DNA from 3 places in the Serratia sp. OS31 genome. Region 3 is predicted to be linked to each of the others. Evidence: predicted binding sites of a transcription regulator. Region 3 holds the regulator's gene; each other region holds the start of a gene.

Region 1 (7,757 bases), on a different contig from region 3:
AGCGCCAGCGGCACGCCCCCTTGCTCGGGGGTGGTCAGTTGAATATGCTCCGGGCGGATGCCGAGCGTCAACCGGCGACCGCCCCACTGCGCCTTTGGCTGCGGTAAATTCAGCGTCATCCCCTCCGCCAGCTGCAGCTGGCTGCCGTCTGCGCTCAGGGTACCCGGCAACAGGTTCATCGCCGGCGAACCGATAAAGCTGGCGACGAACAGCGACGCCGGGCGCTGATAGACCTCGCTGGGGGTGCCAATTTGCTCTGCCACGCCTTTGTTCATGACGATCACCCGCTGTGCCAGCGTCATCGCCTCCACCTGATCGTGCGTCACATACAGGCTGGTGGTTTTCAGCCGGCGATGCAGTTGTTGCAGTTCCAGGCGCATTTGGACGCGCAGCTTGGCATCCAGATTCGACAGCGGTTCATCAAACAGGAATACCGCCGGCTCACGCACGATAGCGCGCCCCATCGCTACCCGTTGACGTTGGCCGCCGGAAAGCTCGCGCGGCTTGCGTTGCAACAGCGGCTCCAGCTCTAAAATACGCGCAGCTTCTTCTACCCGTTGCTGGATATGCTGTTTGCCGAAGCCGCGAATTTTCAGGCCATAGGCCATGTTGTCGTATACGCTCATATGCGGATACAGCGCATAGTTCTGGAACACCATCGCGATACCGCGATCTTTCGGCTCCATATCCGTTACGCGTTGACTGTCGATATAAATATCGCCGCTGGTGGTGCGTTCCAGCCCTGCCACCATGCGCAACAGCGTCGATTTGCCGCAGCCGGACGGGCCGACCATCACGATAAATTCACCGTCCGCCACGTCGAGGTCAATCTGCTTGATTACCGGCGTTTTACCGTCGTAAGACTTGGTGACTGCCTGTAGTTTTAAACCTGCCATGTGAAAATTTCTCTCGTTACTTTTCGCTATCAACCAGGCCGCGTACAAACCAGCGCTGCATCAGAAGAACCACCGTCAGCGGTGGAATTAAAGTCAGAATCATCGCCGCCATCACCTGATTCCACTGGGTCGGCGCGCCGGAGGTGGAGATCATGCTCTTGATACCCGCCACCGCGGTGCCCATCGAAGCATCGCTGGTGATCAGGATCGGCCACAGGTACTGGTTCCAGCCGTAGATAAAGGTGATGACGAACAGCGCCGCCAGATTGGTCTTCGACAGCGGCAGCACGATATCCCAGAAAAAACGCATCGGGCCGGCACCGTCAATCCGCGCCGCTTCCAGCAGTTCGTCCGGTAGCGTCATAAAGAACTGACGCAGCAGGAAGGTGGCGGTCGCCGACGCCATCAGCGGCAACGTCAGGCCGGTGTAGCTGTCCAGCAGGTTGAGGTTGGAGATAACCTCCACCGTCGGGAAAATACGCACCTCAACCGGCAGCATCAGGGTGAGGAATATCAGCCAGAAGAACAGGCTGCGCAGCGGGAAACGGAAATAAACGATGGCATAGGCGGACAACACCGACACCACAATCTTGCCGAAGGTGATGGCCAGCGCCATCACCACGCTGTTCAACAGCAGCAGCGAAAACGGCACCTTAAGGTTGCCCACGCCACCCTGCCAAATATTGCGGATGTTTTCCCACAGGTGACCACCGGGGATCAGGGTCATCGGTACCTGAAACACCTGTTTGTCGTCCAGCGTAGCCGCCACGAAGGCCACGTACAGCGGGAACAGCACCACCAGCACGCCGATAATCAGCATTACGTGGCTGAAAATGTCCAGCCCGCGTCGGTTCTCTATCATTGGTAACGCACCTTACGTTCGACAAAACGGAACTGGATCACCGTCAGGCCAATCACCAGCAACATCAGGATCACCGACTGTGCCGCAGAGCTGGACAGATCCAGACCGGCAAAGCCTTCGCGGTAAATCTTGTAGATCAGCGTGGTGGTGGACTGTACCGGTCCGCCGCCGGTCGCGGCATCGATCACCGGGAAGGTATCGAAGAAGGCGTACACCAGATTCACCACCAGCAGGAAGAAGCTGACCGGCGTGATTAACGGCAGCACCAGATTAAAGAAACGCCGTACCGGGCCAGCACCGTCAATGGCCGCCGCCTCAACCAGAGAACGTGGAATAGACTGCAGCGCAGCCAGGAAAAACAGGAAGTTATAGCTGATTTGCTGCCATACCGAGGCCAACACTACCAGGAACATCGCCTGTCCGCTGTTTTGCGCATGGTTCCAGTTGTAGCCCAGTCCGTTGAGGAAATGGGTAATCAGCCCCAGGCCGGGGTTGAACAGGAAAATCCACAGCACCGCCGCCACCGCGGGCGCCACGGCGTAAGGCAGGATCATCAGCGTTTGGTAGATCCGGCTGCCGCGCAGCACGTAATCCACTAACGCGGCGAAGAACAACGACACGACCAGCCCGATACCCGCCACCAGGAAACTGAAAATCAGCGTGGTGTAAAACGAGTCCAGGTAGTAAGGGTCGTGGAACAGTTGGGTAAAGTTGTCCAGCCCGACAAACTGGCTGGACAGGCCGAACGGATCGAGGCTTTGCACCGAATACCACAGCGCCTCACCGGCAGGCCACAGAAAGAAGATTGCGGTGATCAGCAACTGCGGCAGCACCAGAACATAGGGCAGCCAACTGCAGCCGAAACCGGGACGGGAAGATGACATAGGGGTTAACCGTTTTCAGGTACTGAAATATGACCGTGGAAGTACGGGCTCAGCATGCTGAGCCCGTACTTCTGCTGGGGCACAATAAATTGCGCCCTTAACACAGGCTTACTTGGTCGAGGACTCGAAGCGACGCAGCAACACATCACCGCGCTGTACGGCGGCATCCAATGCCTGCTGTGGCGTTTTCTTACCGGTCCACACGCCCTCCAGCTCTTCATCCACGACGGTGCGGATTTGCGGCATATTGCCCAAACGCAGCCCCTTGGTGAACGGCAATGGCGGCTTGTTCAGCATTTGACGCGTCGCCACGTCCGCCCCTGGATTCTTGTCATAGAACCCCTGTTGTTTGGTCAGGTCGTACGCTGCCGTGGTGATCGGCAGATAGCCGGTCTTCTGGTGCCACTCGGCGGCGATCTCCGGCTGTGCCAGATACTGCAGGAACTCGGCTACGCCTTTATAGGTGGCGGCATCTTTGCCGTTCATCACCCACAGGCTGGCGCCACCGATAATGGCGTTCTGCGGCGCATTTTTGGCATCGGCGTCATACGGCATCATGCCCACGCCATAGTTGAATTTGGCGTAATGCTTGATGTCCGCCAACGAGCCGGATGAAGCGGTAGTAATGGCACAGTCACCGCTGTAGAACTTCTCGGTGGATTCGTCTTTACGGCCGAAATAGGTGAAGTCACCTTTTTTGTTCATCTCTTCCAGCAGTTGGATATGCTTGACCTGCAACGGCTTGTTGAACTCCAGCTTGGCGCTCGCGCCACCAAAACCATTGTTCTCTGTGGCGAATGGCACACCGTGCCAGGCACTGAAGTTCTCCAGTTGGATCCAACCCTGCCAGCCACTGGCATAGCCGCATTTCATGCCGGCTTCACGCAGTTTGGCGGTGTCCGCCGCCAGCTCCTGCCAGGTTTTTGGCGGCTGGTCCGGGTTCAAGCCGGCTTTCTTGAAGGCATCTTTGTTGTAATACAGCACCGGGGTGGAGCTGCTGAACGGCTGCGACAGCAGGTGCCCGCTTTTGTTGTCGGTGTAGTAACCGGACACCGTAGGCACGAATACCGATTCGTCGAAACTGATGCCCGCGTCTTTAAACACTTCATACACCGGCTTGATCGCCTTGCTGGCCATCATGGTGGCGGTACCCACTTCATACACCTGCAGGATCGCCGGCGCTTTACCGGAGCGGTAAGCCGCGATGCCCGCCGCCAGGCTCTGTTCGTAGTTGCCTTTATAAACCGGAACAATTTTGACGTCGGTGTGCGACTGGTTAAAGCGGTCCGCCAGGGAGTCCACTTCTTTACCCAGTTCGCCCTCCATCGAATGCCAGAACGGGATCTCGGTCGCCGCCAGTGCCTGAGTGCTGACCACCAGGGTCAACGCGACGCACAGCGTGGTTTTGCGAATAGCGTAGGTGAGCATGCCTAACTCCTGAAAAAAGCTGGTGTAATAAGCGCGTGTGCGAAAAGAATCAATTCTTGTTCGGAAGTGTTCCCCTATAGCTTTCAAGTCGCGGCTAGACGGCAACCTGATGGATCCCTTGGAGCTTAGATAACTAAGTGACAGGGAAACATCAGGGCAGGCAACAACGCTGCGGCTTGAAAGATGACGGGGATAACATGCCATGCTCGGATGACAGAAATATAACTGTCAGGTGACAGCCAGATGACGGAAGGGTGAAGTGCAGATTGCGGTTTGATGTCGGCGACGGAGAACCTTCCCCGCCGCCGTGAGGATTACAGTGAACGACGCAGCCGAGCGACCGCTTCCTGCATTTGCTGTTCAGTGGCAGTGGCGAAAGACAGGCGGAAAGTCGAACGATCCGGGTTGTCGGAGAAGAAGTACTCTCCTGGCACAAACACCACGCCCTGCTGCAGGGTGGTTTTCAGCCATTCGGTGGCGTTGAACGGCTGACGGAAACGCGCCCACAGGAACATGCCGCCTTTTGGCATATCGAAGCTGATATGGTCACCCAGCTCTTTTTCCACCAGTCCGGCGAGGATCTCGCCTTTTTGTTTGTAAGCCGCGCGGATCTTTTCGATCTGCGCCGGCAGGCGACCCAGCCCCAGGTAACACTCTACGATGCTTTGCGACAATGCGCTGGCATGCAGATCCGCCGCCTGCTTGATGATCGCCACTTTATGCAGCAAAAACGGCGGCAGGATAGCCCAGCCCAAACGTAAGCCCGGAGCCAGGATCTTGGAGAAGGTCGAGGTATAGATAATATTATCGGTATGGCCCAGCACCTGCTGTGAAACCTGGTGCAGCGTCGCGTTACGCTCGTCGGTAAAACGCAGTTCACCGTACGGGTCATCCTCGATGATCAGGAAATTGTGCTCGGCCGCCAGCTTGACCAACATTTCGCGACGCGAGGCGCTCAGGGTAATGCCGCTTGGGTTGCCGAAGTTCGGCACCACATACACACCCTTGATGCGCTGCGTTTTCAACAGCTCGGCCAGTTCTTCGACCACCATGCCATCACTGTCGGACGATACCGACATGATGTTGGCTTCCGCCAGTTCCAGCGTCTGCAATGCCGCCAGGTAGGTCGGACGCTCCACCACAAACACGTCGCCCGGATTCACGATGGCGCGCATCACCAGATCCAGCGCCTGCTGGGAACCGGCCGTGACCATCACTTCATCGGCGGTGGCGGTGACGCCGCGTTCGGCACACAGCTCGCAGATGCGTTCACGCAGCACCGGGCTGCCTTCGGTCAGACCGTACTGAAAAGCGCTTTTCGGCTGTTCGGTGATCGCCTGATGAGTGGCGATGCTCAGCCCTTCGAAATCAAACAGGGCATCAGAGGGGATGCCGCCCGCCAGCGAAATGACGTTTTCCATCTTACTGTGCTTGAGCAATTCACGGATTGCCGAGCTTTTTACTTTTACGATGCGCTGCGCGAGTAACCCTTCTGTGTTCATTTCTTATTCTTCTCGTAATCGTTAAAAATGTTGTAGGGGTCCGATACGCTGCGCCCGAGTCGCTCGGGGCGAAGATATTCGCCCCCTACCGCTTCGACGGGTATTTCAACCGCCCAGATACGCCGACCTCACTGCTTCGTTTGCTAACAATTCGGCCCCCGTATCTTCCAACACCACGCGCCCGTTTTCCAGTACATAACCGCGATCGGCCAGTTTCAGCGCCTGATTGGCGTTTTGTTCGACCAGGAAGATGGTCATACCCTCTTCACGCAGCTGTTGAATGATGTCAAAAATCTGCTGAATGATGATCGGCGCCAGCCCCAGAGAGGGCTCATCGAGCAGCAGCAGCTTCGGCTGGCTCATCAGTGCACGGCCTATCGCCAACATCTGTTGCTCACCGCCGGACATGGTACCCGAACGCTGTGTACGGCGTTCCAGCAGGCGCGGAAACAGACCGAACACCCTTTCGATGCGCTGTTGATATTGGTGACGGTCGGCAAAGAAACCGCCCATCGCCAGGTTCTCTTCCACCGTCATGCGCGAGAATACCCGCCGGCCTTCCGGCACGATCGCCACCGCCTCGCGCATAATGCGCGAAGTCTGCCACTGGGTAATGTCCTGATCGAGAAAGGTGATGCTGCCTTCGCTGGCGCGGGGTTCACCGCACAGCGTGCCAAGCAGCGTGGTTTTACCGGCGCCGTTAGCGCCGATCAGAGTGACAATCTCGCCCTGTTTTATGTTCAGGCTAACCTGATGCAGCGCCTGGATTTTGCCGTAATGGGCGGATACCTGATTAAATGACAACATAAATTATTCGCCCAGATAGGCCCGGATCACGTCCGGGTTGTTACGGATTTCTGCCGGGGTGCCCTGCGCCAACGGCGTGCCCTGGTTCACCACGTAGATACGATCGGAGATGCCCATCACCAGCTTCATGTCGTGCTCAATCAACAGCACCGACACCTTATGCTGATTGCGCAGCTCGACGATCAGGTGATCCAGCTCGTCGGTTTCCTTCGGGTTCAGGCCCGCCGCCGGCTCGTCCAGCATCAGTAATTCCGGCCGGGTGACCATGCAACGCGCAATCTCCAACCGCCGCTGTTGACCGTAAGCCAGATTACCCGCCGAACGGTTCGCCATCTCCAGCAGGCCAACCCGTTGTAACCAAACCGAGGCGCGCTCCAGCGCATCGGCTTCGGCACGGCGGAAGGCCGGCGTTTTCAGCAGCCCGGCGAACACGCCGCTTTTCAGATGCTGATGCTGTGCGACCAACAGGTTTTCGATCACCGTCATCTCGCGAAACAGCCGTACGTGCTGGAAAGTCCGCACCACGCCCATCCGGGCGATGGCCTGGCCGGGCAGCCCTTCCAGATGGCGCTCGCGCAGTTTGATGGTCCCGCTGGTCGGACGGTAAAAGCCGGTCAGGCAGTTAAACACCGTGGTTTTTCCGGCACCGTTCGGGCCGATCAACGAAACAATCTCGCCCTCGTTCAGCGTCAGCGCCACGTTATTGACCGCCAGCAGGCCGCCGAAGCGCATCGACAGCCCTTCGACCTTCAACAAAGGTTGCATGCTCATGCTTGCTCCCCCTTGCCTGCCTGGATATCCGCCGCCTTCAGTTTTAGCTGTGGCCGCTTCATCGGCAGCAGCCCCTGCGGCCGCCAAATCATCATCAATACCATTAAGGCACCCAGCAACAGCATGCTGTATTCGTTCAGGTCACGCATCAGTTCGCGCGACACCACCAGCAGGATCGCCGCCAGGATCACGGCGAACTGCGATCCCATGCCGCCCAAGACCACGATCGCCAACACGAAGGCCGACTCGACAAAGGTGAAGGATTCCGGGCTGACGAAGCCCTGGCGCGCAGCGAACAGCGTACCGGCAAAACCGGCGAAGGCAGCGCTGATGGTAAAAGCGGTCAGTTTGATTCTGGTCGGATTAAGCCCCAGCGAACGGCAGGCGATTTCATCTTCACGTAAGGCTTCCCAGGCACGGCCCAACGGCATGCGCAGCAGGCGGTTGATCACAAACAGCGTCAGTACCACCAGCAACAACGCCACCAGGTACAAAAAGACAATGCGATCGCTCGGATCATATTTCAGGCCAAAGAAGTTATGGAAGGTGTCCCAGCCGCCGTCACGCGCGCTGCGGTTGAACTCCAGGCCGAAAAAGGTCGGTTTCG
Region 2 (7,757 bases), on a different contig from region 3:
GCATTCGGTTATCAGCTGCCTGTTGGCGGGGCTGATGATGTGGATCCCGGGCTGGTTTGGGGTGATGAACATCTGGACGCTGATTGTGCCGGCTGCGCTGTTCTTCTTCGGCGCGGGAATGATGTTCCCGCTGGCCACCACCGGTGCGATGGAGCCGTTCCCCTATCTGGCCGGCGCGGCGGGAGCATTGGTCGGTGGTATGCAGAATATGGGGTCTGGCCTGGCGACCTGGCTTTCCGCCATGCTGCCGCAAACCGGGCAGTTCAGCCTCGGGCTGCTGATGTTTGCCATGGCGCTGCTGATATTGCTGTGCTGGTGGCCGCTGTCGAACCGAATGCAGCATCAGGGTCATACCGCATAAAACTTGCAGGGCGCCAATCGGCGCCCTGTTTCATTACAGCAGGAATTCGTGCAGCGCCGGGTCTTTGCGATCCAGGTAATGGGTCGAACGAATGCGGCGGATAGTGCGTGATTTGCCGCGGATAAGCAGGGTTTCCGTGGTGGCCATATTTCCCTGACTGCTGATGCCTTCCAACAGATCGCCCTTGGTGATGCCGGTTGCAGAGAAAATAACGTTGTCGTTGCGCGCCATTTCATCCAATACCAACACCTTGCCGGCTTCGATGCCCATCGCTTTGCAGCGTGCCAACTCTTCTTCGCCGATACGGCGATTTTCGGTGCTGTCGCCTTTCACCTGATGGCGTGGCAGCAGGCGAGCCTGCATATCGCCGTCCAATGCGCGGATCACCGCGGCGGAAATCACCCCTTCTGGCGCGCCGCCGATGCCGTACATCACGTCGACTTCGCTGTCCGGCATGCAGGTCAGGATGGAGGCCGCCACGTCACCGTCAGGAATGGCGAACACCCGAACGCCCAGCTGTTGCATTTGGGCGATAACGCCGTCGTGACGCGGCTTGGCAAGAATGACCACGGTCAGTTGAGTCAGCGGTTTGCCCAGGCAGGCCGCCACCTTATTCAGATTTTCCGCCAACGGCAGGTTAAGATCGATAGCGCCGCGTGCCGCCGGGCCAACCACCAGTTTTTCCATATACATGTCCGGCGCGTTCAGGAAGGTGCCGCGATCGCCGACCGCCAGTACCGCCAATGCATTGGGTTGGCCCATGGCGGTCATGCGAGTACCTTCGATCGGATCGACCGCGATATCCACCGCATCGCCCTGACCGCTGCCGACCTGCTCGCCGATATACAGCATCGGTGCTTCATCAATTTCGCCTTCGCCGATCACGATGCGGCCATCGATATCCACTTTGTTGAGCATAATGCGCATTGCGTTGACCGCCGCGCCGTCGGCGGCGTTCTTGTCGCCGCGTCCCAGCCATTTGTAGCCCGCCAGCGCGGCGGCTTCGGTAACACGGGAAAATTCGATGGCTAATTCACGTTTCATGGCAAAACCTGTCTGTGAGAAAGGAAGAAAATATCGGCAAAGTTTATCACAGCGGGCGGCGGCGGGGGCGGGGCAAAAAAACGCGCCGCCCGAAGGCAGCGCGTTATCAGGTTAACAAAGCAAAACAGCGTTAGTCGTGCTCTTCCCACGCTTGTGCGCGGGCAACCGCTTTTTTCCAGCCGCTGTAACGGAAGTTACGCTCGGTGGTTTCAATGCTTGGACGGAACTCGCGTTCGATAACCGCCTTGCTCTTCACCTCATCCAGGTCATTCCAGTAACCGATAGCCAGACCTGCCAGGAATGCGGCACCCAGCGCGGTCGATTCACGCACTTCAGGACGCTCGACACGAGTACCGAGGATGTCGGACTGGAACTGCATCAGGAAGTTGTTGGCGACCGCGCCACCGTCCACACGCAGCGATTGCAGGCGGGTATTGGAGTCTGCCTGCATGGCATCCAGCACGTCGCGCGTCTGGTACGCAATGGATTCCAGTGTCGCACGGATGATGTGGTTGCTGTTCGCGCCGCGGGTCAGGCCGAAGATCGCACCACGGGCATACGGGTCCCAGTAAGGAGCGCCCAAGCCGGTGAAGGCCGGAACCACGTACACGCCGTTGCTGTCTTTCACCTTGGTGGCGAAGTACTCGGAGTCGGCTGCATCGCTGATCAGTTTCAGTTCGTCGCGCAGCCACTGGATAGAAGCGCCGCCGATGAACACGGCACCTTCCAGCGCGTAGTTCACTTCGCCGCGTGGGCCGCAGGCGATGGTGGTCAACAGGCCATGGCTTGAGCGTACCGCTTCTTTGCCGGTGTTCATCAGCAGGAAGCAGCCGGTGCCGTAGGTGTTTTTCGCCATGCCCGGTTGAACACACAGTTGGCCGTACAGCGCCGCCTGTTGGTCACCGGCGATACCGGCGATAGGAATACGCGTACCGCCTTTACCCCCAATGTTGGTCTGGCCATACACTTCAGAAGAAGGACGGACTTTCGGCAGCATAGCGCGTGGGATATCCAGCGCTTCCAGCATGCGGTCATCCCAATCCAGCTCATGGATGTTGAACATCATGGTACGTGAGGCGTTGGTGTAATCGGTCACATGCACCCGCCCTTGGGTCATTTTCCACACCAGCCAGGTATCGACGGTACCGAACAGCAGCTCGCCGCGTTTGGCGCGTTCGCGGGCACCTTCAACGTTGTCGAGGATCCATTTTACCTTGGTGCCGGAGAAGTACGGGTCAACCACCAGGCCGGTGTTGTGACGGATGTACTCTTCCAGGCCGTCACGCTTGAGCTTTTCGCAAATGTCGGCGGTGCGGCGGCATTGCCAGACGATGGCGTTGTAAATCGGTTTTCCGGTCTCTTTTTCCCAGACGATGGTGGTTTCACGCTGGTTGGTGATGCCGATACCGGCAATCTGATCGGAATTGATATCGGCTTTCGCCAGCACTTCCACCAGCGTGGAGCTCTGTGATGACCAGATCTCCATCGGATCATGCTCAACCCAGCCGGCTTTTGGGTAAATCTGCGTGAACTCGCGCTGGGATACCGCAACAATGTTGGCATCGTGGTCGAGCACTACGGCACGTGAACTGGTGGTACCCTGGTCGAGAGCGACAATGTATTTTTTTTCTACAGTCATGATCTTAGTCCTGCTGTTGTTAACCGTTTTAAAACTGTGCCAATCACGCTTTACGCTGCTGAGCCTTGGCGGCGGGTTGTTCTTCGTCTACACAAACGTCACACGGCAGATTGCGGCCAATGAGCATGCGGTAGCCGAAGGCACCCAGGCAGGCACCGATGATTGGACCAAAGATTGGCACCAGGAAGTACGGAATATCACGTGCACCGGTGAAGGCCACTTTGCCCCAGCCGGCCAGATAAGCGAACATTTTCGGACCGAAGTCACGCGCCGGGTTCAGCGCAAAGCCGGTCAATGGTCCCATAGAGGCGCCGATCACGGCAATCAGAATACCGATCAACAGCGGGGCCAGCGGGCCGCGCGGGATGCCGTTGCCATCATCGGTCAGCGCCAGGATCAGACACATCAGGATCGCGGTAATCACCGTTTCAACCAGGAACGCCTGGCCAACGGAAATGTGCGCATTCGGGTAGGTAGAGAAGATGCCGGCCAGGGCCAGGCTTTCGTCGCTGCCGCGTACCATATGATTGGCTGCTTCGAAATCGAAGAACAGGTTGTAGTACAACCCGTAGACCAGGGCTGCTGCACAGAAGGCTCCGGCGATCTGCGCGACAATGTAAGGCAGTACTTTGCGTCCGTCAAAGCAGGCGAACAACCACAGCGCGATGGTCACGGCCGGGTTGAGGTGCGCACCGGAGATGGCAGCGGTCAGATAAATGGCCATGGCGACGCCCAGGCCCCAAATGATACTGATTTCCCATTGGCCGAAGCTGGCACCTGCCAGTTTCAGCGCGGCAACGCAGCCTACGCCAAAAAAGATCAACAGACCGGTGCCGAGGAACTCAGCGATGCACTGGCCTTTTAGGGTCGGACTGGTGGTTTGGCTCATAATGTTGTTGTCCTGCAAAACGGCGGTTATAGGTTTATAGGCTCGGAAGGTGTATCGATCCGTCCTAGGGGTACAGTTTTTTTCATCTCGTCCAATTATTAATTGAGGACGTGATGTAAATTTATCGTTAACGAACATAAACGAGAAATAGCGAAATCAAAATGTGTGTGCTTCGTCATAAAATTGAGCGAATTCGCGTCGTTTTGTGTTCTTTCTGCTCCATAAAACTGTGATCTGACCAGTGCTTTTATCCCCGACTGTTAACAAATCAATTTATGACCGAGAGGCATTTTCGGTTTTTGCTGATGGTGGGGGCAGGAAAATTGCAACAGACTGCGCGATGAGCCGGATGTTGCTAGACAGCCGGGGACAGGCTACTTACAATCGTTTTTATCGAAAGAAGCGTTTTATCGAGACAGGCGCGTTATTTTCAATAAAAGCGTGTGTCACTTGGCGCGATGCATATTCGCAGCAGTTGCAACCCGAGTTGCGGCCGTTACCTATAGATGTACGCCTTGCTATCATGAGGGGACTGAAGAATGTCATTTGAAGTATTTGAGAAATTGGAATCAAAAGTTCAGCAGGCGATCGATACCATCACCCTGCTGCAGATGGAAATTGAAGAGCTGAAAGAAAAAAACAATACTCTGTCTCAGGAAGTTCAGGCTGCCTCCGGCAACCAGGAATCGCTGGTACGCGAGAACCAGCAACTGAAAGAAGAGCAGCACGTATGGCAAGACCGCCTGCGCGCGCTGTTGGGCAAAATGGAAGAAGTCTGATTCCGTATTGCACGATCGAAAAGGGCGCCTGAGGCGCCCTTTTTCATGTCTGCAGATTACTCGATATCGAGTGGGTCTTCGGACAGAATAATACCGGTGTTGTCGGCATACAGATGATCGCCGGAGAAGAAGGTCACGCCGCCAAAGTTTACGCGGATGTCGCTTTCGCCGATGCTTTCACTGGCGGCGCCGACCGGAATGGCCGCCATCGCCTGAATGCCGATATCCAGTTCTTCCAGATCGTCCACCTGGCGTACCGCACCGTAAACCACGATGCCTTCCCATTCGTTCTGGGTTGCCAGGCGAGCCAGTTCTGCGTTGATCAGGGCGCGGCGTACCGAACCACCGCCATCAATCACCAGAACACGGCCGCGACCGTTTTCTTCAAGCAGCTCGAATAACAGGCCGTTATCCTCAAAGCATTTCACCGTAGTGATTTGCCCGCCAAATGAAGTACGCCCGCCAAAATTGGAGAATAGAGGCTCAACAACGTTTACCTCTTCATGATAGATGTCGCAAAGTTCGGAAGTATCGTATTTCATAGGATTTTACGTCTGTTTGCCGCTGGAATAATCAGTATATCCCTTTATCCGCCCTGTTGGCAAAATCATCAGTTCGATGGCTAACTGAGCACCACGCCAATCGCGAACAACACGTTGGCCAACAGCGCCGCTTTGACCATATGTTCCAGCATTGGGCGCATGCCTGACGGCGTTGGATCGCGTAACACGCGCAGACCGTGGCGCACCAGTAACGGGATAGCCAGGGCAAACAGCCAGCCCCACGGGCTATGCAGGTTAAGCAGCGTGAACAGCGCGAAGCAGGCTACTGCACCGATCAGCAGCGCCACGTGGTAATAGCGTGCATTCTGTGGCCCAAGGCGTACCGCCAGGGTATTTTTGCCGTTGGCGCGGTCGCTTTCGATATCGCGCAAATTATTGATGTTCAGCACTGCGGTGGCCAGCAGGCCGCAGGCCGTGGCCGGTAACATCACAATACTGTCGAACGCATGGGTTTGCAGGTAGTAGGTGCCCGCCACGCTCAGCCAGCCGAAGAACACCAGCACCGAAATGTCACCCAGCCCCAGATAGCCATAGGGTTTGGTGCCGACGGTATAGGTAATGGCGGCGACGATAGACAGCCCGCCCAGCACCAGGAAGCCCACCACGTCGCTGGGTTGTTCGCAGGCCACGGCGATCAATGAACAGCCGGCAATCGCGATCAACACTACCGTCACCACCAGCGCGCGCTTCATTTGTGCCTGGGTGATCATGCCTTTTTGCATGCCGCGCAACGGCCCGATGCGATCTTCTTTGTCGCTGCCTTTTACCGCATCGCCATAGTCGTTCGCCAGGTTGGAGAGAATTTGCAGCAGACCGGCCGTCAGGAGTGCCAGCAGCGCCACGCCGGGTTTCAGGCTGCCCTGCCAGGCGGCAATGGCCGAACCGACGACGATCGAGGCAAAGGCCAGCGGCAGAGTGCGCGGTCGTAAACTTTCAAGCCAGGCTCTGGCCGGGGAGGTGGTAGTTGATGAGCTCATTTTTCGCTTCAGAGTTAGTGGCTGTGTCCGTTAGAAATAATTGTGGGAGGCAATGCCTCCCACAGATGACTGACTGGACATGATTGAGCGATTATAGGATAAAACGACTCAAATCTTCATCCGCTACCAGTTCATCCAGATGATTACGTACGTAATCCGCATCAATTGTAATGGATTGACCATTAATTTCACTCGCATCATAGGAAATATCTTCCATCAGACGCTCAAGCACGGTGTGCAAACGACGCGCGCCGATGTTTTCGGTGCTTTCGTTAACCTGCCATGCGGCTTCTGCGATGCGGCGGATGCCATCGGCGGTGAAGTCGATATTGACGCCTTCGGTGCCCATCAGCGCTTTGTACTGCTCGGTCAGCGACGCGCTTGGCTCGGTCAGGATGCGCTCGAAATCTTCGGTGGTCAGCGCCTGCAATTCAACGCGGATCGGCAGGCGGCCCTGCAGTTCCGGGATCAAATCTGACGGGCTGGCGGTCTGGAATGCGCCGGAGGCGATAAACAGAATGTGATCGGTTTTCACCATGCCATGCTTGGTAGAGACGGTACAGCCTTCCACCAGCGGCAGCAGGTCGCGCTGCACGCCTTCGCGAGACACGTCCGGGCCGGAGCTCTGGCCGCCGCGCTTACAGATTTTGTCGATCTCGTCGATAAACACGATGCCGTGCTGTTCAACCGCTTCAATCGCCTGTTCTTTCAGCTCTTCCGGGTTTACCAGCTTGGCCGCTTCTTCTTCCACCAGCAGCTTGAAGGCTTCTTTAATCTTCAGCTTGCGTGGTTTCTGCTTTTGGCCGCCGAGGTTCTGGAACATCGACTGCAGCTGGTTGGTCATCTCTTCCATGCCCGGAGGCGCCATGATTTCCACGCCCATCGGCGCGGCAGCCAGATCGATCTCGATTTCTTTATCGTCCAGCTGGCCTTCACGCAGTTTCTTGCGGAATGCCTGACGCGCAGCAGAAGGCTCTTGATGTTCTTCCGCCTGGCCCCAGTTGTTCTTGGCCGGCGGGATCAGCACATCGAGGATGCGCTCTTCGGCCAGTTCTTCGGCGCGGGTGCGGTTCTTGTCGATTGACTGCAGGCGCACCATTTTGATCGCGGCATCGGTCAGATCGCGGATGATGGAATCCACTTCTTTACCGACGTAGCCCACTTCGGTGAACTTGGTGGCTTCAACCTTGATGAACGGCGCGTTGGCCAGCTTCGCCAGACGACGGGCGATTTCGGTTTTACCGACGCCGGTAGGGCCAATCATCAGAATGTTCTTTGGTGTGACTTCATGGCGCAGCATCTCGTTGAGCTGCATCCGGCGCCAGCGGTTACGCAGGGCGATGGCAACGGCACGCTTGGCCTTGTTCTGGCCAATAATGTAGCTGTCCAGTTCGCTGACGATCTCGCGCGGGGTCATTTCAGACATAGTATTCGATCCTTACGCTTTGGAAGGCAATTCTTCAATGGTGTGGAAATGGTTGGTGTAAATACAGATGTCGCCGGCG
Region 3 (7,757 bases):
CATTTTGGCTTGGCGTGACATTCAGACGCGGCGTCTGGTGGTACAGTGCCAGACAGATGGCGTCCAGCAGGGTGGTTTTACCCGCTCCGGTAGGGCCGGTGATGGCAAATAATCCGTTGCTGGCGAAGGGCTCGGCGGTGAAGTCTATCTTCCATTCCCCCTGCAGCGAATTCAGGTTTTTTAATCTCAGGCTGAGAATTTTCATTGGTTCGGCTCCTGATCCTGGTGCCGTACGGCTTCGACGACCTGTTGGAACATCTGACTCATTCGCTGTTTGCGTGCTTCGGCCATTTCAGGTTCCTGCGCCAACCGCCGCTCGAAGACTTCGTTGACGCTCAGCTCGTTGAGCGTTTCCTTGTCTTGCTTCTCAATGGCCTGGCGACGCTGCTCCTTGCTGCGGCGCAGCAGCACGACCTCTACCGGCAGTTGATCGGCCAGCAGCTGAATGCGACGCTGAATGTCGCTAAGGTAATCTTGGGTCGCCACTTCGATATCCAGCCATACGGGTAATTCACCCTGATAATCGGCAAACAGCCGTAATTGTTGCTCGATCTGTGCCAAATCTCCCTTAATGAGCTGCATCGGCTGGAAGGTTGGGATCTCCAATGCGCTGACCTGCTGCAGGGCACCCGCGTCGAAATCCACCATAAACACGCTTTTGGCCTTGCCCAGCTCGTCAAAACTGAGCGGGATAGGGGAGCCGCTGTAGCGAATATGCTCAGATTTGGCGACGTTTTGCGCGCGATGAATATGCCCCAGCGCGATGTAATCTGCCGGGGGGAAGGCCTGGGCGGGGAAGGCGTCCAGCGTACCAATATAGATGTCGCGCACCGAATCGGAGGTCGTTACGCCGACGGTGGTCAGATGGCCGGTAGCGACGATGGGCAGCGGCAAGCCCAACGTATCACGGCGCGCACAGGCGGCCTGGTACAGCGTGTGATAGTGGTCGGCGATAGACTCTTGCAGCGCCTGCTGTTTTTGCACCCCGGACTCACCGGCGCGGCTGGTGAGCAGATCGCGCGGCCGCAGAAAAGGAATGGCGCACAATATGGCGCCCGGTTGGCCGTCGCGTTGATTCAGTACCAGCACCTGTTGTTCGATTTCGCTCTGTGCATTGGCGATCACGGTGGTATTCAGGCAGGAAAGCAATTCGCGCGATTCATTTAAGGTTGCCACGGAGTCGTGATTGCCGCCCAACACCACCAACTGGCAGCCGGTGCGCTGCAGTTCCACCACGAAGCGGTTATACAGCTCGCGGGCGTAGCTTGGCGGCGAGCCGGTATCGAACAGGTCCCCGGCGACGATCAGCGCGTCCACCTGGTGTTGTTCGATCTGTTCGATCAGCCAGCGCAGAAAGGCCTGATGCTCGGCGGCGCGGCTTTTGGTGAAAAAGTACTGGCCAAGATGCCAGTCAGAGGTGTGGATCAGGCGCATGACACTCCCGGGGCGATAGGGTAATGGCGGTGATTATAAAGGGAATATGATGTTTCTGTGTGATTAGAAATAACCGCTATGCTTACTGCCCATAACAGCCCGTTTTTTTCATGGCTATTTATTTCATAAATCTGTCACAAAACTGACGCATAATGGCGCCCGCAATCAACTGTGATCGCTAACACATTGGCAGGATTGACGATGGCAAGACGCATACTGGTGGTGGAAGACGAAGCGCCGATCCGTGAGATGGTGTGCTTTGTGTTGGAACAGAATGGTTACCAACCGTTGGAAGCTGAGGATTATGACAGCGCCGTGACGCGCCTGTCTGAGCCGTTCCCTGATTTAGTGTTGCTCGACTGGATGTTACCCGGGGGATCCGGCATTCAGTTTATTAAACATATGAAGCGTGAAGCCCTGACCCGTGACATTCCGGTGATGATGCTGACCGCGCGCGGTGAAGAAGAAGACCGGGTGCGCGGCCTGGAGGTCGGGGCGGATGATTACATCACCAAACCTTTCTCACCGAAGGAGCTGGTGGCGCGCATCAAGGCGGTAATGCGCCGTATTTCACCGATGGCGGTGGAAGAAGTGATTGAAATGCAAGGGCTGAGCCTGGACCCTTCCTCACACCGCGTGATGGCTAATGAACAAGCGCTGGATATGGGGCCGACCGAGTTCAAGCTGTTGCACTTCTTTATGACCCATCCGGAACGCGTTTATAGCCGTGAGCAGTTGCTTAATCACGTCTGGGGCACTAACGTTTATGTGGAAGACCGCACCGTTGACGTGCACATCCGTCGGCTCCGTAAGGCGTTAGAGACCAGTGGTCATGACAAAATGGTTCAAACCGTTCGGGGCACCGGCTACCGATTCTCAACGCGCTACTGATCGCGCCGCGCTGGAGAATATGCCGTGTTAGAACGTCTATCCTGGAAGAGGCTGGCCCTGGAGCTGGCCCTTTTCTGCCTGCCTGCCTTACTGCTGGGGCTGATTTTCGGTTATCTGCCCTGGTTGCTGCTGGCCTCCGTGCTGGCGGCGTTGGCATGGAATTTCTACAACCAACTTAAACTTTCCCACTGGCTGTGGGTTGACCGCAGCATGACGCCGCCGCCGGGTCGCTGGAGCTGGGAACCGCTGTTTTACGGTCTGTATCAGATGCAGCAACGGAACCGCCGTCGACGCCGTGAGTTGGCGCTGTTGATCAAACGCTTCCGCAGCGGAGCGGAATCGCTGCCCGATGCGGTGGTGATGACCACCGTCGAAGGCAATATCTTTTGGTGCAACGGGCTGGCGCAGCATTTGCTGGGTTTCCGCTGGCCGGAAGACAATGGTCAGCACATCCTTAACCTGCTGCGTTATCCGGAGTTCAGTCACTATCTGCAACAGCAGGAGTTCTCCCGCCCCTTGACGCTGCAGCTGAATAACGAGCATTACGTCGAATTTCGTGTGATGCCCTACTCTGAAGGGCAATTATTGATGGTGGCCCGCGATGTGACCCAGATGCGTCAACTGGAAGGGGCTCGGCGCAACTTCTTCGCTAACGTCAGTCACGAGCTGCGCACGCCGCTAACGGTATTGCAGGGTTACCTGGAAATGATGAGCGACGAAGAGCTGGATGGTTCGCTGCGCGGTAAGGCGTTGGGCACCATGCAGGAGCAGACTCGCCGCATGGACGGACTGGTCAAGCAACTGCTGACGCTGTCGCGCATCGAGGCGGCGCCTAACGTTGAAATGAACGAGCGGGTTGATATCCCCCTGATGCTGCGGGTGTTACAACGTGAGGCGCAATCGCTGAGCGGCGGCAACCACGAAATCACCTTCCGGGTGAATGAGCAGTTGAAAGTGTTCGGTAACGATGACCAACTTCGCAGTGCGGTGTCGAATCTGGTGTATAACGCCGTCAATCATACGCCGAAAGGCACTAATATTGAGGTCAGCTGGCAGCAGACGCCAAGCGGCGCGCAGTTTCAGGTCAGTGATAATGGGCCGGGCATCGCGGCCGAACATATTCCCCGTTTGACCGAACGCTTCTACCGCGTCGACAAAGCCCGTTCACGCCAGACCGGCGGCAGTGGGCTGGGGTTGGCGATCGTCAAGCATGCGCTCAGCCACCACGATGCGCGGCTGGAGATCCTCAGCGAGCAGGGCATCGGCACCCGATTTATCTTTACCTTGCCTAACCGGTTGATTGTTCCCGCAGCTTTGTCAGAGAATGCGGTGAAAAATTAACGCGAGAGGCTGGCATGATCCGAATCACCCGAGGGCTGTTGCTTTGCCTGGCGCTATTGGCAAGCCGAGGCGCGCTGGCGCAGCCGGATGGCATGCTGTCCGGCAACCTGTCCAGCGTCGGCTCCGATACGCTGGCGAATCTGATGGCGCTGTGGGCGCAGGACTTCAGCCAGCATTATCCCAACGTTAACCTGCAGATCCAGGCCGCCGGTTCTTCGACGGCGCCAACCGCATTGGCGGCGGGTGCCGCTCAGCTCGGCCCGATGAGTCGGCCGATGAAGGCCGCGGAAGTCTCTGCATTCGAGCACCGTTACGGTTATGCGCCGTTGGCGGTACCGGTCGCGGTCGATGCGCTGGTGGTGCTGGTGCATCAGGACAATCCGCTGCGCGGTCTTAACCTGCAGCAGCTCGACCGAATTTTCTCCGCGACCCTGCGCTGTGGCGAAAGCCAGCCTTTGACCCGGTGGGGGGAGCTGGGGCTGACCGGTGATTGGCAACAGCGTGCGTTGCAACGTTTTGGACGTAATTCAGCCTCCGGCACCTACGGTTATTTCAAGCTGCGTGCGCTGTGTGGCGGTGATTTCATGCCGCGCGTCAATGAACTGCCGGGGTCGGCTTCGGTGGTGCAGGCGGTGGCCGGTTCGTTGAACAGTATCGGCTACGCCAGCATCGGTTTTCGCGCCAGCGGCGTGCGGCTGCTGCCGTTGGCGGAATTCGGCGAAAACTACGTCACCCCCAATGACGCCAACGTGCGCAACGGCAGCTATCCGTTGTCGCGCTATCTGTATATTTACATCAATAAGGCGCCTAACCAGCAACTGGAACCGCTGACGGCGGCATTTCTCGATCGCGTGCTGTCGGATACCGGGCAAAATCTGGTCAATCACGACGGCTATCTGCCGCTGCCGCCAGAGACTCTGCAGAAAACCCGCCTGGCGCTGGGCCTGCAATAAACTGGCCTCTGGGCACCCTGGGTGCCCAACATGAATTTCTTTCATCTCCCGTGAAAATTCTTCCATTGCCGCCCGGCAGTCGACGTGACAGCATGCTGAATATAAGTCATCTAGACGTCTGGAAGTCCACTTTGTAACCCGACGTAATAGTTCACATTGTAAATCACTGAGGTAAAGGCCCGAGCTTTTGCCGGCTAGCGGGAGTTATATTATGTGCGATTGCAATTCTGCCTTTCACGCTGACGTTGTCGGCAGTTTGTTACGCCCTGCGGCGCTGAAAACCGCTCGCCAACAGTTTCTGCAGGGCGAGATTGATGCCGTTCAGTTACGGGAGGTTGAAGACCAACAGATCCGTCTGGCGGTGGCAAAACAGAAAGATCTCGGTTTGGCGGTCGTGACGGATGGGGAGTTTCGTCGGGCGTGGTGGCACTTCGACTTTTTGGAAGGGCTGGACGGCGTGGAAGGTTATGACGCGGAGCAGGGGATCCAGTTTAACGGCGTACAGACGCGGGCGCGCAGCATTAAGGTGGTCGGCAAATTGGGCTTCAACCCGCAACATCCGATGCTAGCTGACTTTCGTTTTCTGAAGACTATCGCCGGTGATGTGGTGCCGAAGATGACCATTCCCAGCCCGAGCGTGCTGCATTTTCGCGGCGGGCGCAAGGCCATCGACAGCCAGGTTTATCCGGATCTGAACGCCTATTTTGACGATCTGGCACAGACCTACCGCGACGCGATCAAGGCATTTTATGATGCCGGTTGCCGCTATCTGCAGCTTGACGACACCGTCTGGGCCTACCTGTGCTCTGACGATCAACGGCGGCAGATCCGCGAGCGTGGAGAGGATCCCGATCTTCTGGCGCGGATTTATGCCGATGTGCTGAACGCGGCGATCGCCGACAAACCTGAGGATCTGATCATCGGGTTGCACGTTTGCCGCGGTAATTTCCGTTCCACCTGGATCTCCGAGGGCGGGTATGAACCTGTGGCGGAGATCCTGTTTGGTCAGGTGAATATCGACGCCTTCTTCCTCGAGTACGACAATGAGCGTTCCGGGGGTTTTGAACCGCTGCGTTTTATCAAACCGGGCAAACAGCAGGTGGTGCTGGGCCTGATTACTACCAAAAACGGCGAACTGGAAAATCCCGAGCAGGTGAAACAGCGGCTTAAAGAGGCGGCGCAGTTTGTCGATCGTCGACAGCTTTGCCTCAGCACCCAGTGCGGTTTTGCTTCGACCGAAGAGGGTAACAGCCTGAGTGAGCAGCAGCAGTGGAATAAGCTGCAAAGCGTGGTGAATATTGCCGAACAGGTTTGGTAGGGCAAAAAAATCGGTTCATACCGTGCGGAAACTGGTGGTTTATTGGCGTTTTCGCGCGGTCATGAGTTATCTGCTTCACGTTTTGTGAATGCGTTGCTCAAAAATGATACAAATCATGTATTGTATATTTATTGATAGCCCCTATGATCGACTGGTGCCGAAAGATTATCTGGTCGATAGCTCTGCTTTTTGTCATGCGACTTGCCTTTCAACGCTATAAACGTTTAACTTAGCCTCCGTTGTCGGACTAAACCTCCATTTATAACTCCTAAAACTCTGCCCATCATCATGAGTGGTCACTTTCGAATAAGGACAAAACGCCGGACGTTATGCGTTTTCTGCTCTTATTGGTCTCGCGATGAAATGGCAAGCCGGCAACCGGATGGGGCTTAACGCTACCTCCATATCGGGCATTTTTTTTCATTTGAACAGGCAACACGACATCGTATGAGTCATCGTTTAACGTCAAAAGATATTATCGCATTGGGTTTTATGACCTTTGCCTTATTCGTCGGCGCCGGGAATATCATTTTCCCGCCGATGGTCGGTTTACAGTCCGGTGAGCACGTCTGGACCGCAGCTGTCGGCTTCCTGATCACCGCCGTCGGTCTGCCGGTGATGACCGTGATCGCCCTGGCGCGCGTCGGTGGCGGTATTGACGCCCTGAGCTCGCCGATTGGCCGTCGCGCCGGTCTGTTGCTGGCTACCGTCTGCTATCTGGCCGTAGGCCCGCTGTTCGCCACGCCGCGTACCGCGACCGTCTCCTTTGAAGTGGGCATTGCACCGCTGACCGGTGATGGCGCCATGCCGCTGTTTATTTACAGCCTGGTGTATTTCGCACTGGTGATCGGCATCTCGCTGTATCCGGGCCGTCTGCTCGATACCGTGGGCCACGTGTTGGCACCGCTGAAAATTGTTGCGCTGGGCGCGCTCGGCATTGCCGCGCTGGTTTGGCCGGCAGGCACGCCTATCCCGGCGACCGACATTTATCAGAACGTTCCTTTCTCCTCCGGCTTCGTCAACGGCTATCTGACTATGGATACGCTGGGCGCGCTGGTATTTGGCATCGTTATCGTTAACGCCGCGCGTTCCCGCGGCGTCAAAGATGCCGGTTTGCTGACGCGTTACACCATTCTGGCCGGGCTGATTGCCGGTGTGGGCCTGACGCTGGTTTACCTGAGCCTGTTTAAATTGGGCTCCGGCAGTGGCGTGTTGGTACCTGACGCGACCAACGGCGCGGTGATCCTGCATGCTTATGTGCAAAACACCTTCGGTGGGCTGGGCAGCTTCTTCCTGGCAGCGCTGATTTTCATCGCCTGTATGGTGACTGCGGTTGGCCTGACCTGCGCTTGCGCCGAGTTCTTTGCCCAATATCTGCCTTTTTCCTACAAGACGCTGGTGTTTATTCTGGGGCTGTTCTCGATGGTGGTTTCCAACCTGGGCCTGAGCCATCTGATCCAGATCTCTATCCCGGTGCTGACCGCGATTTACCCGCCGTGCATCGTGCTGGTGGTGCTGAGCTTCACCCTGCGTTGGTGGAACAGCGCGCCGCGTATTATTGCGCCGGTGATGTTAGTCAGCCTGTTGTTTGGTATCCTTGACGCGGTGAAAGCGTCCGCCTTCCAGCAAGTGCTGCCGGATTGGACCAATCACCTGCCGCTGGCGGAACAGGGTCTGGCATGGTTGTCGCCTTCGCTGTTGATGCTGGTGCTGGTCGCGATTTATGACCGGGTTTGTACGCGTTCCGAAGTGACCGCGCACTCCTAAATTCCCGGCTAAATTTTGGGCCACGGACTTGTCCGTGGCTTTTTTACGTTTAA

What was found. The regulator PhoB, encoded in region 3, activates phosphate uptake and scavenging genes when phosphate is short. The targets are predictions, from matches to a motif close to CTGTCATAAAACTGNCNNAT.
Region 1: ugpB (sn-glycerol-3-phosphate ABC transporter substrate-binding protein UgpB) is a predicted target of PhoB. The motif match lies at 4,290-4,309, and genes of this name have one in related genera.
Region 2: H5P17_RS14125 (MIP/aquaporin family protein) is a predicted target of PhoB. The motif match lies at 4,150-4,169, and genes of this name have one in related genera.

What each region holds. Positions count from the first base shown of each region.
Region 1 is NZ_JACJFQ010000009.1:132,705-140,461, reverse strand. It holds gene H5P17_RS10490 (sn-glycerol-3-phosphate import ATP-binding protein UgpC) at 1-896, opposite strand, end outside; gene ugpE (sn-glycerol-3-phosphate ABC transporter permease UgpE) at 913-1,758, opposite strand; gene ugpA (sn-glycerol-3-phosphate ABC transporter permease UgpA) at 1,755-2,642, opposite strand; gene ugpB (sn-glycerol-3-phosphate ABC transporter substrate-binding protein UgpB) at 2,751-4,070, opposite strand; gene H5P17_RS10470 (PLP-dependent aminotransferase family protein) at 4,385-5,572, opposite strand; gene livF (high-affinity branched-chain amino acid ABC transporter ATP-binding protein LivF) at 5,678-6,379, opposite strand; gene livG (high-affinity branched-chain amino acid ABC transporter ATP-binding protein LivG) at 6,383-7,150, opposite strand; gene H5P17_RS10455 (high-affinity branched-chain amino acid ABC transporter permease LivM) at 7,147-7,757, opposite strand, start outside.
Region 2 is NZ_JACJFQ010000015.1:30,838-38,594, reverse strand. It holds gene emrD (multidrug efflux MFS transporter EmrD) at 1-361, shown strand, start outside; gene glpX (class II fructose-bisphosphatase) at 395-1,405, opposite strand; gene glpK (glycerol kinase GlpK) at 1,536-3,044, opposite strand; gene H5P17_RS14125 (MIP/aquaporin family protein) at 3,088-3,933, opposite strand; gene zapB (septal ring assembly protein ZapB) at 4,473-4,712, shown strand; gene rraA (ribonuclease E activity regulator RraA) at 4,769-5,254, opposite strand; gene H5P17_RS14110 (1,4-dihydroxy-2-naphthoate polyprenyltransferase) at 5,335-6,252, opposite strand; gene hslU (HslU--HslV peptidase ATPase subunit) at 6,344-7,678, opposite strand; gene hslV (ATP-dependent protease subunit HslV) at 7,691-7,757, opposite strand, start outside.
Region 3 is NZ_JACJFQ010000004.1:77,989-85,745, forward strand. It holds gene sbcC (exonuclease subunit SbcC) at 1-205, opposite strand, end outside; gene sbcD (exonuclease subunit SbcD) at 202-1,434, opposite strand; gene phoB (phosphate response regulator transcription factor PhoB) at 1,636-2,325, shown strand; gene phoR (phosphate regulon sensor histidine kinase PhoR) at 2,350-3,666, shown strand; gene H5P17_RS05390 (PstS family phosphate ABC transporter substrate-binding protein) at 3,681-4,619, shown strand; gene H5P17_RS05395 (cobalamin-independent methionine synthase II family protein) at 4,831-5,937, shown strand; gene brnQ (branched-chain amino acid transport system II carrier protein) at 6,385-7,704, shown strand.